2 regions of the Mycobacterium sp. SP-6446 genome follow, and region 1 is predicted to be linked to the other one. Evidence: riboswitches for the same ligand, from Rfam matches in the RefSeq annotation. Region 1 holds a riboswitch; the other holds the start of a gene.

Region 1 (5,100 bases):
CCGGGAAATCCGACGATCAGGTCCGTGGTGATGGCCGCGTGCGGCATCGCCGCCCGAACCCGGTCGATGATGCCCAGATAACGATCGGCGCGGTACGACCGCCGCATCGCGCGCAGCACCCGGTCGGATCCGGACTGCAGCGGCATGTGCAGGGCCGGGCACACGTTCGGCGTCTGCGCCATCGCCTCGATAACGTCGTCGGTGAACTCGGCCGGATGCGGGGAGGTGAACCGGACGCGTTCCAGCTTGTCGATTTCTCCGCAGGCGCGCAGTAGCTCGGCGAAGGCGCCGCGATTCCGCGGCAGCTCGGGGTCGGCGAAGGAAACCCCATAGGCGTTGACGTTCTGGCCGAGCAGCGTCACCTCGAGCACGCCGTCGTCCACCAGGGACCTCACCTCGGCCAGAATGTCGTCCGGACTGCGGTCGACTTCCTTGCCGCGCAACGACGGGACGATGCAGAAGGTGCAGCTGTTGTTGCACCCGACGGAGATGGAAACCCAAGCGGCGTACGCGGATTCGCGTGCGCTGGGCAGCGACGACGGAAACTGCTGCAACGCCTCGGCGATCTCTACCTGGGCGACCTTGTTGTGCCGGGCGCGGTCGAGCAGCGTGGGCAGCGATCCGATGTTGTGCGTGCCGAAGACGACGTCGACCCACGGCGCCTTGCGCAGCACTGCGTCTCGATCTTTTTGGGCCAGGCAGCCACCGACCGCGATCTGCATATCGGGATTGCCCCGCTTGCGCGGAGCCAGATGGCTGAGGTTGCCGTACAGCTTGTTGTCCGCGTTCTCGCGCACGGCGCAGGTGTTGAACACCACCACGTCGGCATCGGTCCCGTCGGCGGCCCGTTGGTAGCCGGCCGCCTCGAGCAGCCCGGCCAGGCGTTCGGAATCGTGGACGTTCATCTGGCAGCCATAGGTGCGCACCTGGTAGGTACGCGCCCCCGAAACGTCTCGGGCCACCGTCGAAGTCACGGGGCCATGGTACGGCGACCGGCTCCCACCGGATTAATCCGCAGCTACACCCGCCGGCGCTCCCGCTCGGCCGCCAGCTCGGCGAAGACGACCTCGCAGGCCAGGCTCTGGCCGTAGCCACGCCGCGCCAGCATCCCGACCAGCCTGCGGCTCACCTTTGCGTCGTCGCCAGCCAGCGTCTCGCGCCGCAGCTTGGCACGCACCAGCTGCTCGGCCCGATCGCGCTCGGCGCCGGCGTCGATCCCGGCCAATGCCGCGGTGATCGCGTCGTTGTCGACGCCCTTGGTATGCAACTCGGCGGCCAGGGCGCGCCGGCTCTTTCCGGCCCTCGCCCGCCGGGACGCCACCCATTGTTGGGCGAAATCGGCGTCGTCGACCAAGCCCACGGACGCCAGTCGATCCAATACCCGGGCGCTGACGTCGTCGGGATATCCGCGTCTGGCCAGCTGACCGGACAGCTCGGCCCGCGTGCGCGATCTCGCGGTGAGCAGGCGCAGGCACAACGCCCGCGCCTGCTCCTCGCGAGAGGGCTCAGAAGTCGACGGGGGCGGGCAGGACACCATCGGCTGAGGGGTCATCGGTCACGACCGCGCCAATGCCAAGCTTTTCCTTGATCTTCTTCTCGATCTCGTTGGCAATGTCGGCGTTCTCCATCAGGAAAGTGCGGACGTTCTCCTTGCCCTGGCCGAGCTGCTCGCCCTCGTAGGTGAACCAGGAACCGGACTTGCGGATGAAGCCCTGATCCACACCCATGTCGATCAGCGAACCCTCCCGGCTGATTCCCCGGCCGTAGAGGATGTCGAACTCGGCCTGCTTGAACGGCGGCGCCACCTTGTTCTTGACGACCTTGACCCGGGTGCGGTTGCCGACCGCGTTGGTGCCGTCCTTGAGCGTCTCGATCCGGCGCACGTCCATGCGCACCGACGCGTAGAACTTCAAAGCCTTTCCACCCGTGGTGGTTTCGGGACTGCCGAACATCACCCCGATCTTCTCGCGGAGCTGGTTGATGAAGATCGCCGTGGTTCCCGAATTGTTCAGCGCGCCAGTCATTTTCCGCAGCGCCTGGCTCATCAGCCGGGCCTGCAGCCCGACGTGGCTGTCCCCCATCTCGCCCTCGAGTTCCGCTCGCGGCACCAGGGCCGCGACCGAGTCGATGACCAGGATGTCCAGCGCGCCGGAGCGGATCAGCATGTCGGCGATCTCCAGCGCCTGCTCACCGGTGTCGGGCTGGCTGACCAGCAGCGAATCGGTGTCGACGCCGAGCTTCTTTGCGTAGTCGGGGTCCAGGGCGTGCTCGGCGTCGATGAACGCCGCGACGCCGCCGGCGGCCTGGGCGTTGGCCACCGCGTGCAGTGCGACGGTGGTCTTACCCGAGGACTCCGGACCGTAGATCTCCACGACCCTGCCGCGCGGCAGGCCGCCGATGCCCAGGGCCACGTCCAGTGCGATGGATCCGGTCGGGATGATCGAGATCGGCTGACGCGTCTCGTCGCCGAGACGCATCACCGAGCCTTTGCCGTAGCTCTTTTCGATCTGGGCCATCGCCAGGTCGAGAGCCTTCTCGCGGTCGGGGGCTTGCGTCATGGTGCCTCTTCCTATCGTCGGTGTGTTCGGTGACCGGTATCGGTCGGTTGGCCGTGACCCTAGGCGCGGGGTCCGACAAGTCTCCGAACGCTCACCACAGTAGCCGAACACGTGTTCGATTCAAGAGGACACGCCGGGCACGGTAACGGCGTATGGCAACATTTGCTACCGAAAGGCGCTGACGGGGCCAAAGCAGCCTGCTAAAGCCGAGGAAACCGGTGTGAATCCGGTGCGGTCCCGCCACTGTGATCGGGGACGGACACGTCCTGACCCGAGAGCCAGATACTCACCGTCAGCGCTTCCTCACGACAACTGGGGCGGATTTCCCCAGAGAGGTTTGGTCGCGCATGGACATTTCTGCCGAGCTGGCCGAAATATCTTCTTACAAACGGTTTTTCACCTTCACTGTCGGGGGCGACGCAGTCGGATGGCATCCGGTCGGGCAGTCCTACGCCGACGGTTTCAGTGATCTGATCGACGCCACCGCCCGGCGCTATCGCACGTCGGACCTGCGGATCGCCGCCTCGCTGGTTCATCTCGGCCACGCCACCCGCCTGTGGTCACCCGTGCTCGCGTGCGCGCTGGGGCACGGGGTCGTTCCGGATCTTAAAGGCCTGCAGCGCGCCGATGACGCGGCCCAACTTCGAATGCCCGAGCCCGTCGGACAAGCCGTCGACTCGCCCTCCGCGGATTTGCTGTACCGCATCGTCGTGAAACAACACATGAAGCCGTTCGCCGCCGGCCTGCGGGTCAAACTGGCCCCCGCCCTGCTCGCGGGCAACATCGCGTCCGCACTCATGGGAGCGTCGCGAACCCTGCTCTCGGCCCGGCCCGATCTGCGCGGCCCCATCCTCGACATCACCGACTCACTGCTGGACACCGGCATGTTGGCCGGATGCGGTGTGATCACCAGCGCACACCTGGGTTTCAGGCGTCGCAGCTGCTGCCTCTTCTATCGCATCCCCGGGAAGTCCGTGTGCGCCGATTGCGTCTTTCGCCGGATACGCCGTAGCAACAGATGAGTGTGCGTAGTCGCTCACGCCCAAGCGCGCGGCTTCACCACTGATCGCGGGGCACGTCGAAGTCGACGCACAACGCCCGCCAGACGTCGCGCGGCTCGATGCCATCCTCGATGGCCTGGGCCGCAGTCCGGCCGTCGAACCCGGTCAGCACGTGATCCACCAGCACCGATGCGCCATAAGCGGCGCCGAAGCGCAACACCACCCGTTCGTTGAACTCCGTCAGCCGCACGCCAGCCAAGATACTGGGCGGCCGGCGCCTTACCCCGCGAGAGCCAGCGCTTCGTGGCACACCCGCACCGGGTCGGCGACCCCGTCGATGCCGGCGGCCGCTTCGCGAGCGGCCTCGCGGTAGCGGGGCGTGGACAGCACCTCGTTGGTCGCGGCCACCAGCGCGTCGGCGGTCAGCGGCCGGACCAGCCGCGCACTGCCCTGACGCACCACTCGATTGGCCATCTCCCACTGATCTCCCCCGCCGGGAACCACCACCAGGGGCACGCCGGCGAGCAGCGTCTTGGTCACCATCCCGTGACCGCCGCCGCAGATCACCACGTCGGCGTGCGTCAACAGCTCGGCCTGGCGTCCCAACCCCACCACCGCCCACCGCGGCACGGCCAGATCCGGTCCGTCCAGCCGCGACACCACCAACCGCGATCCCGCCGGCAGCGTGTCGCCCGGCGTCAGGTGCCGCAGCGCGACGTCGTCCAATCCGGCGGTCCCGGTCGCAGCGGTCGACGGCGCGACCACCACCACCGGCCCGCGGCCCGGCGGGACCTCGAACACCCGGTCGGTCGGCTCGAAGTGCAACGGGCCGACCACCACGGCCTCGTCCGGCCAGTCCGGACGAGGCATCTCCAGCGCCGGCAGCGTGGCGATCAGCCGTCGCAGCGGCCCGGGATCGACGGCGGGCAGCCCGATCTGCAGGCGGACGGCGGCACGCTGCTTGATCCCGGCCCGCCAGGAGCGCGCGGTCAGCGCGCGCATCGTGGCGTCGCGCAGCCGGCCGCGGATGCCGGTGCCGGGCGCGAGTCCGCTGCCTATCGGCGGCAATCCCTTGGACGGCAGGTACAGCGGATGCGGGTTGAGCTCGATCCACGGAATGCCCAGCAGCTCGGCGGCCATGCCGCCGCCCGCGGTGATGACATCGGACACCACCAGGTCGGGTCCCAGCTCGCGCAGGGCGGGCACGTTGAGCTCCGCCATCCGCGCCGCGCGCCCATGGATTCTGGCGCCGGCGTCGACGTCGTCGTCGGTGGCGGCGAGGCCGTCCAGCGCGACCGCGTCGATCCCGGCGCCGCGGGCGGTGTCGATCCATTCCTCACCGGTGAACAGGGTGGGCTCGTCGCCGGCCTCGCGAAACCGCAGGCACAGCGCGATCGCCGGAAACGAGTGCCCGGGATCCGGCCCGGCGACGACGGCGACGCGCATCATCCCCACCCTGCCACAGCGCCGGACGGCCCGGCTCGCCTACGCTGGCAGCCATGACCGAGCCGACTGGTACGGCCGTCGCGAACACCAGGACG
Region 2 (5,100 bases), on a different contig from region 1:
CGACAAGGCGGCCCACATCCGGGCCGTGGCACGAACGGAGTTCGGCCGCAAGGGATATGAAGTCACCACGATCCGGGACATCGCCTCGGCCGCGGGCATGGGTACCGGGACCGTCTATCGCGTGATCGGATCCAAGGACGAACTCCTCGCGTCGATCATGGAGTCCTTCGGCAGGAAGGTCGAGGCCGGATGGGTCAGCGTGCTGCGTTCGGATGCCACCCCCATCGAAAAGCTGGACGCGCTCAGCTGGGTCAACGTCAACGCACTGGACCGGTTTTCCGACGAGTTCCGGATTCAGCTCGCCTGGATGCGGCAATCCCCGCCGAACACTCCCAACCCCGGTTGGCTGTACGCAACGCGCCTTCGCCAGATGAAATCACTGCTCTCCGATGGAATCCGGTCGGGCGAGATCCGCGTCGACGCCGCCTCCACCGCGATGCTGGCACGGTGCGTCATCGGCCTGCAGTGGATACCGGAGAACATCCTTCGCGCCGTCGGCCGTCGGACGGCGCTGGTGCACGCCCGCGACACCGTCCTGCGTGGTGTTGCCGTGCGCGGCAAGTAGGGCCGCCGCTAATCCGGACCCGGTATTGAGCCAAATAACTGTTACCCATACAGTTGTGCAGTTAGAACCGGGTTGGCAGTTACCGAGAAGGGGATTTCCATGACCATTGTCGATCGGCTGCGCTACGACGGCAAGCGCGCGCTCGTTGTCGGTGGTGCGACAGGCATGGGCGCCGCGGCGGCCAAGTCGGCGGGCGAGCTCGGCGCCGAGGTCATCGTGATGGACTACGCGCCGGTGAACTACGACGTCGCCAAGTCCATCCAGGTGGACCTGCGCGATCCCGCGTCGATCGACGCCGCGCTCGAGCAGCTGGACGGCCCGGTCCACGCCGTGTTCTCGGCCGCCGGCATTGCGGAGGGAACGACGGACCTGATGGCGATCAACTTCCTCGGCCACCGGTACCTGCTCGAGCGCCTGCTCGAGAAGAACCAGCTTCCCTCGGGCGCGGCGATCTGCTTCATCTCCTCGGTCGCCGGCATGGGCTGGGAGAACGACTTGGACTTGCTGAACGAGTTCCTGGCCACGCCGGACTTCGCGACGGCCCAGGACTGGGTCAAAGCGCACGAATCGGAAGGCATCATCCACTACGGCTTCTCCAAGAAGGTGGTCAACGCCTACGTGGCCACCCAGGGCTATCCGCTGCTGAAGAAGGGGATCCGCATCAACGCGATCTGCCCGGGCCCCACCGATACCCCGCTGGCCCAGGCCAACGCCGACCTATGGCTCACCTTCGCGCAGGACTACCGCGACGAGACAGGCTCCAAGGTGCATACCCCGGAGCAAATGGGCGATGTCATGTGCTTCCTCAACAGCGCCGCCGCGTTCGGCATCAGCGGGATCACGCTGCTGGTGGACTACGGGCACACGATGGCGTCGCTCACGGGCGCCTACCCGCCCGGCAAGCCGATCATCGACCTGATCATGGGGCGGGTAAAACTCTAGGGGCGATCGCGAGCGCGGCGTAGCCGGGCGAAGCGGATCGCCGCATAGTCCAAGCCTCGCTCAGCCGTGAGTGCCCGGCCAGCCGGGCGCAAAGCCGCGACTGCCCGGCCAGCCGGGCGCTCGGCGCAAACGCAGTACCGTCGGGGCATGGCACGCATCGTCATCATCGGCGGCCACGGCAAGGTCGCGCTGCAGCTGGCCCACATCCTCTCCGAGCGTGGCGACGAGGTGACCTCGGTCTTCCGCAATCCCGAGCACTCCGACGACGTCGCGGCCACCGGCGCCCAGCCGGTGGTGGCCGATATCGAGCAGCTGGATACCCCCGCGCTTGCCGAATTGCTGAGCGGGCACGACGCGGTCGTCTTCTCCGCCGGAGCCGGCGGTGGCAATCCGGCACGCACCTATGCCGTCGATCGCGACGCCGCGATCCGGGCCATCGATGCGGCCGGGCAGGCGGGCGTGCCGCGGTTCGTGATGGTGTCGTACTTCGGTGCCGGCCCGGATCATGGTGTATCGCAAGATAATCCGTTCTTTGCATACGCCGAGGCCAAGGCCGCCGCCGATGCCCATCTGCGCTCCAGCGCGCTGGACTGGACGGTGCTGGGACCGGGCCGGCTCACCCTCGAACCCGCCACCGGCCGGATCGCGATCGGCAAGGGCAATGGTGAGGTGTCGCGAGCCGACGTCGCGCTCGTCGTCGCGGCCGCGCTGGCAGACGACTCCACCATCCGCCGCACCATCGGATTCAACAATGGCGAAGTGCCCATCGCGGAGGCGCTGGCCGACTGACGCGCCGGCATCGAGCGAGGCATGTTAGACACGCGTCGCGAGAGGGAACCCGGTGAAAGTCCGGGACAGTCCCGCAGCGGTAAGCCCGTAGGAGCACCACGACAGTGCGCCTGCGAGTCCGAAGACCTGCCGGCTGTGCCGGGCGCGCCGTGTCCGGCGGGCTCATCGCCTCGTGGAATGGGCGTTTGGCCGTGGCCGTTGCGGTTGGTGTGCCAAACCGTCGAATGAAGGACGACATCGTGACTCACTTGGTAAGTAGTCCACCATTCACCGCCACGGTTACCGGCTCGCCGCGCATCGGCCCGAAACGCGAACTCAAGCGCGCGACCGAAGGCTACTGGGCCGGACGCACCAGCCGATCGGAATTGGAGTCCGTCGCCGCCACATTGCGCCACGACATGTGGGCAAGCCTGGCAGCCGCCGGCCTGGATTCGGTGCCGGTGAACACCTTCTCGTACTACGACCAGATGCTCGACACGGCCGTCATGCTCGGCGCCCTACCGGCCAGGGCCGCGGACGTCCCCGATGAGCTGGACCGCTACTTCGCCGCCGCGCGTGGCAATGACGAGGTCGCGCCGCTGGAAATGACCAAGTGGTTCGATACCAACTACCACTACCTGGTTCCCGAGATCGAGCCCGCAACCCGGTTCGCGCTGAACCCGGACAAGGTCCTTTCCGAGCTGAAAGAGGCGCTCGGACAAGGCATTCCGGCGCGTCCGGTGGTCATCGGGCCGGTGACCTTCCTGCTATTGAGCAAGGGCGTCAACGGCGGCGGCGCACCGATCGAGCGGCTGCAGGAGCTGGTCCCGATCTACTCCGAGCTGCTGTCGCTGCTCGCCGACAACGGCGCGCAGTGGGTGCAGTTCGACGAGCCGGCGCTGGTAACCGACATCTCCCCCGACGCGCCCGCGCTGGCCGAGACCGTGTACGACGCGCTGGGCTCGGTGAGCAACCGCCCCGCGATCCACGTCGCGACCTACTTCGGCGACCCGGGCGCGTCCCTGGCGGGGCTCGCCCGCACACCCATCGAGGCGATCGGCGTCGACCTGGTCGCCGGCGCCGACACGGCCGCGGCCGGCATCCCGGAATTGGCCGGCAAGACCCTGGTGGCCGGCATCGTCGACGGACGCAATGTCTGGCGCACCGACCTGGAGGCCGCGCTGGGCAAACTGGCGACCCTGCTCGGCTCCGCGGCCCATGTCGCGGTGTCGACGTCGTGCTCGACGATGCATGTGCCGTACTCGCTGGAGCCGGAAACCGAGCTCGACGATGCCCTGCGCGGCTGGCTGGCCTTCGGGCGGGAGAAGGTCGCCGAGGTAGTGACGCTGGCGCGGGCGCTGCACGACGGACGCGACACGGTCGCCGACGAGATCGCGGCGTCCAACGCCGCCGTCGCCTCCCGTCGCGGCGACCCACGGCTGCACAACGGACAAGTCCGGGCGCGGATCGACTCGATCGTCGCGTCGGGCACTCATCGCGGTGAGGCGGCCGCGCGCCGCGCGAGCCAGGAGGCGCGGCTACACCTGCCCCCGCTGCCGACCACGACGATCGGCTCTTACCCGCAGACGTCGGCAATCCGCAAGGCGCGCGCGGCTTTTCGGGCCGGCGAGATCGACGAGGCCGAGTACATCGGCAAGATGCGCAAGGAGATCGCCGACGTCATCGCCCTGCAGGAACAACTCGGCCTGGACGTGCTGGTGCACGGCGAGCCGGAGCGCAACGACATGGTGCAGTACTTCGCCGAGCAGCTCGAGGGCTTCTTCGCCACGCAGAACGGCTGGGTGCAGTCCTACGGCAGCCGCTGCGTCCGGCCACCGATCCTGTACGGCGACGTGGTGCGCACCCATCCGATGACGGTCGAGTGGATCACCTACGCGCAGTCCCTGACCGACAAGCCGGTGAAGGGAATGCTGACGGGCCCGGTCACCATCCTGGCCTGGTCGTTCGTGCGCGACGACCAGCCGCTGGCCGACACCGCCAACCAGGTGGCCCTGGCGATTCGGGACGAGACCGTGGATCTGCAGGACGCGGGTATCGCCGTCATCCAGGTCGACGAGCCGGCGCTGCGCGAGCTGCTGCCGTTGCGTCGCGCCGAGCAGGCCGCGTACTTGCGTTGGGCCGTAGGCGCTTTCCGGCTGGCTACGTCCGGGGTCGCCGACTCGACGCAGATCCACACGCATCTGTGCTACTCGGAGTTCGGCGATGTCATCGGGGCCATCGCCGACCTCGACGCCGACGTCACGTCCATCGAGGCGGCGCGCTCACACATGGAGGTGCTGGACGACCTGAACGCCGCCGGCTTCGCCAACAGCGTGGGTCCGGGCGTCTACGACATCCACTCGCCGCGAGTGCCGAGCGAGGGCGAGATGGCCGAGTCGTTGCGTGCGGCGCTGCGCGCCGTTCCGGCACAACGGCTTTGGGTCAATCCCGACTGTGGGCTGAAGACGCGCAATGTCGACGAGGTCACCGCGTCGCTGCGAAACATGGTCGCCGCGGCGCGGGAAGTCCGAGCGTCGGCCTGACTCCACGGGCGTAACACCACGGCGGCTTTTAGCCCGAAATTTCGCCCTGGCGTTACGCCCGGCGCGCCTCGTCCGACAGCACCTGGACTGGGACGTCGTCGGCCCAGGGTTGGCGGGTCACCATGTCGGCGACCCGGACGATGCCGCGCTCGAATTCGCCTGTGGCGGCGTCGACTAGGCGATACTCCTGGGTCTGCTTGTGGATGGGCTGCGCGTCGAGCAGGACCACACGCACTTCGCCCGGCTCGAAGTGACAGCGCTCCTGCATCGCGGCGATCAGTT

Evidence for each region. A riboswitch is a leader RNA that binds a small molecule or an ion and turns the genes downstream of it on or off. The one in region 1 is predicted to bind cobalamin.
Region 2: it holds a riboswitch for cobalamin, as region 1 does, so the genes downstream of both, metE (5-methyltetrahydropteroyltriglutamate--homocysteine S-methyltransferase) here and A5736_RS14225 ((2Fe-2S)-binding protein) in region 1, are expected to answer to the same signal.

Annotation. Positions count from the first base shown of each region.
Region 1 is NZ_MBEM01000154.1:42,118-47,217, forward strand. Features, by position in the region: gene miaB (tRNA (N6-isopentenyl adenosine(37)-C2)-methylthiotransferase MiaB) at 1-974, opposite strand, end outside; gene recX (recombination regulator RecX) at 1,019-1,552, opposite strand; gene recA (recombinase RecA) at 1,506-2,558, opposite strand; cobalamin riboswitch at 2,724-2,867, shown strand; gene A5736_RS14225 ((2Fe-2S)-binding protein) at 2,906-3,580, shown strand; gene A5736_RS14230 (DUF3046 domain-containing protein) at 3,615-3,821, opposite strand; gene A5736_RS14235 (glycosyltransferase) at 3,839-5,005, opposite strand; gene A5736_RS14240 (limonene-1,2-epoxide hydrolase) at 5,059-5,100, shown strand, end outside.
Region 2 is NZ_MBEM01000187.1:49,881-54,980, forward strand. Features, by position in the region: gene A5736_RS17295 (TetR/AcrR family transcriptional regulator) at 1-565, shown strand, start outside; gene A5736_RS17300 (SDR family oxidoreductase) at 665-1,507, shown strand; gene A5736_RS17305 (NAD(P)-dependent oxidoreductase) at 1,655-2,296, shown strand; cobalamin riboswitch at 2,285-2,445, shown strand; gene metE (5-methyltetrahydropteroyltriglutamate--homocysteine S-methyltransferase) at 2,521-4,818, shown strand; gene A5736_RS17315 (DUF3556 domain-containing protein) at 4,871-5,100, opposite strand, start outside.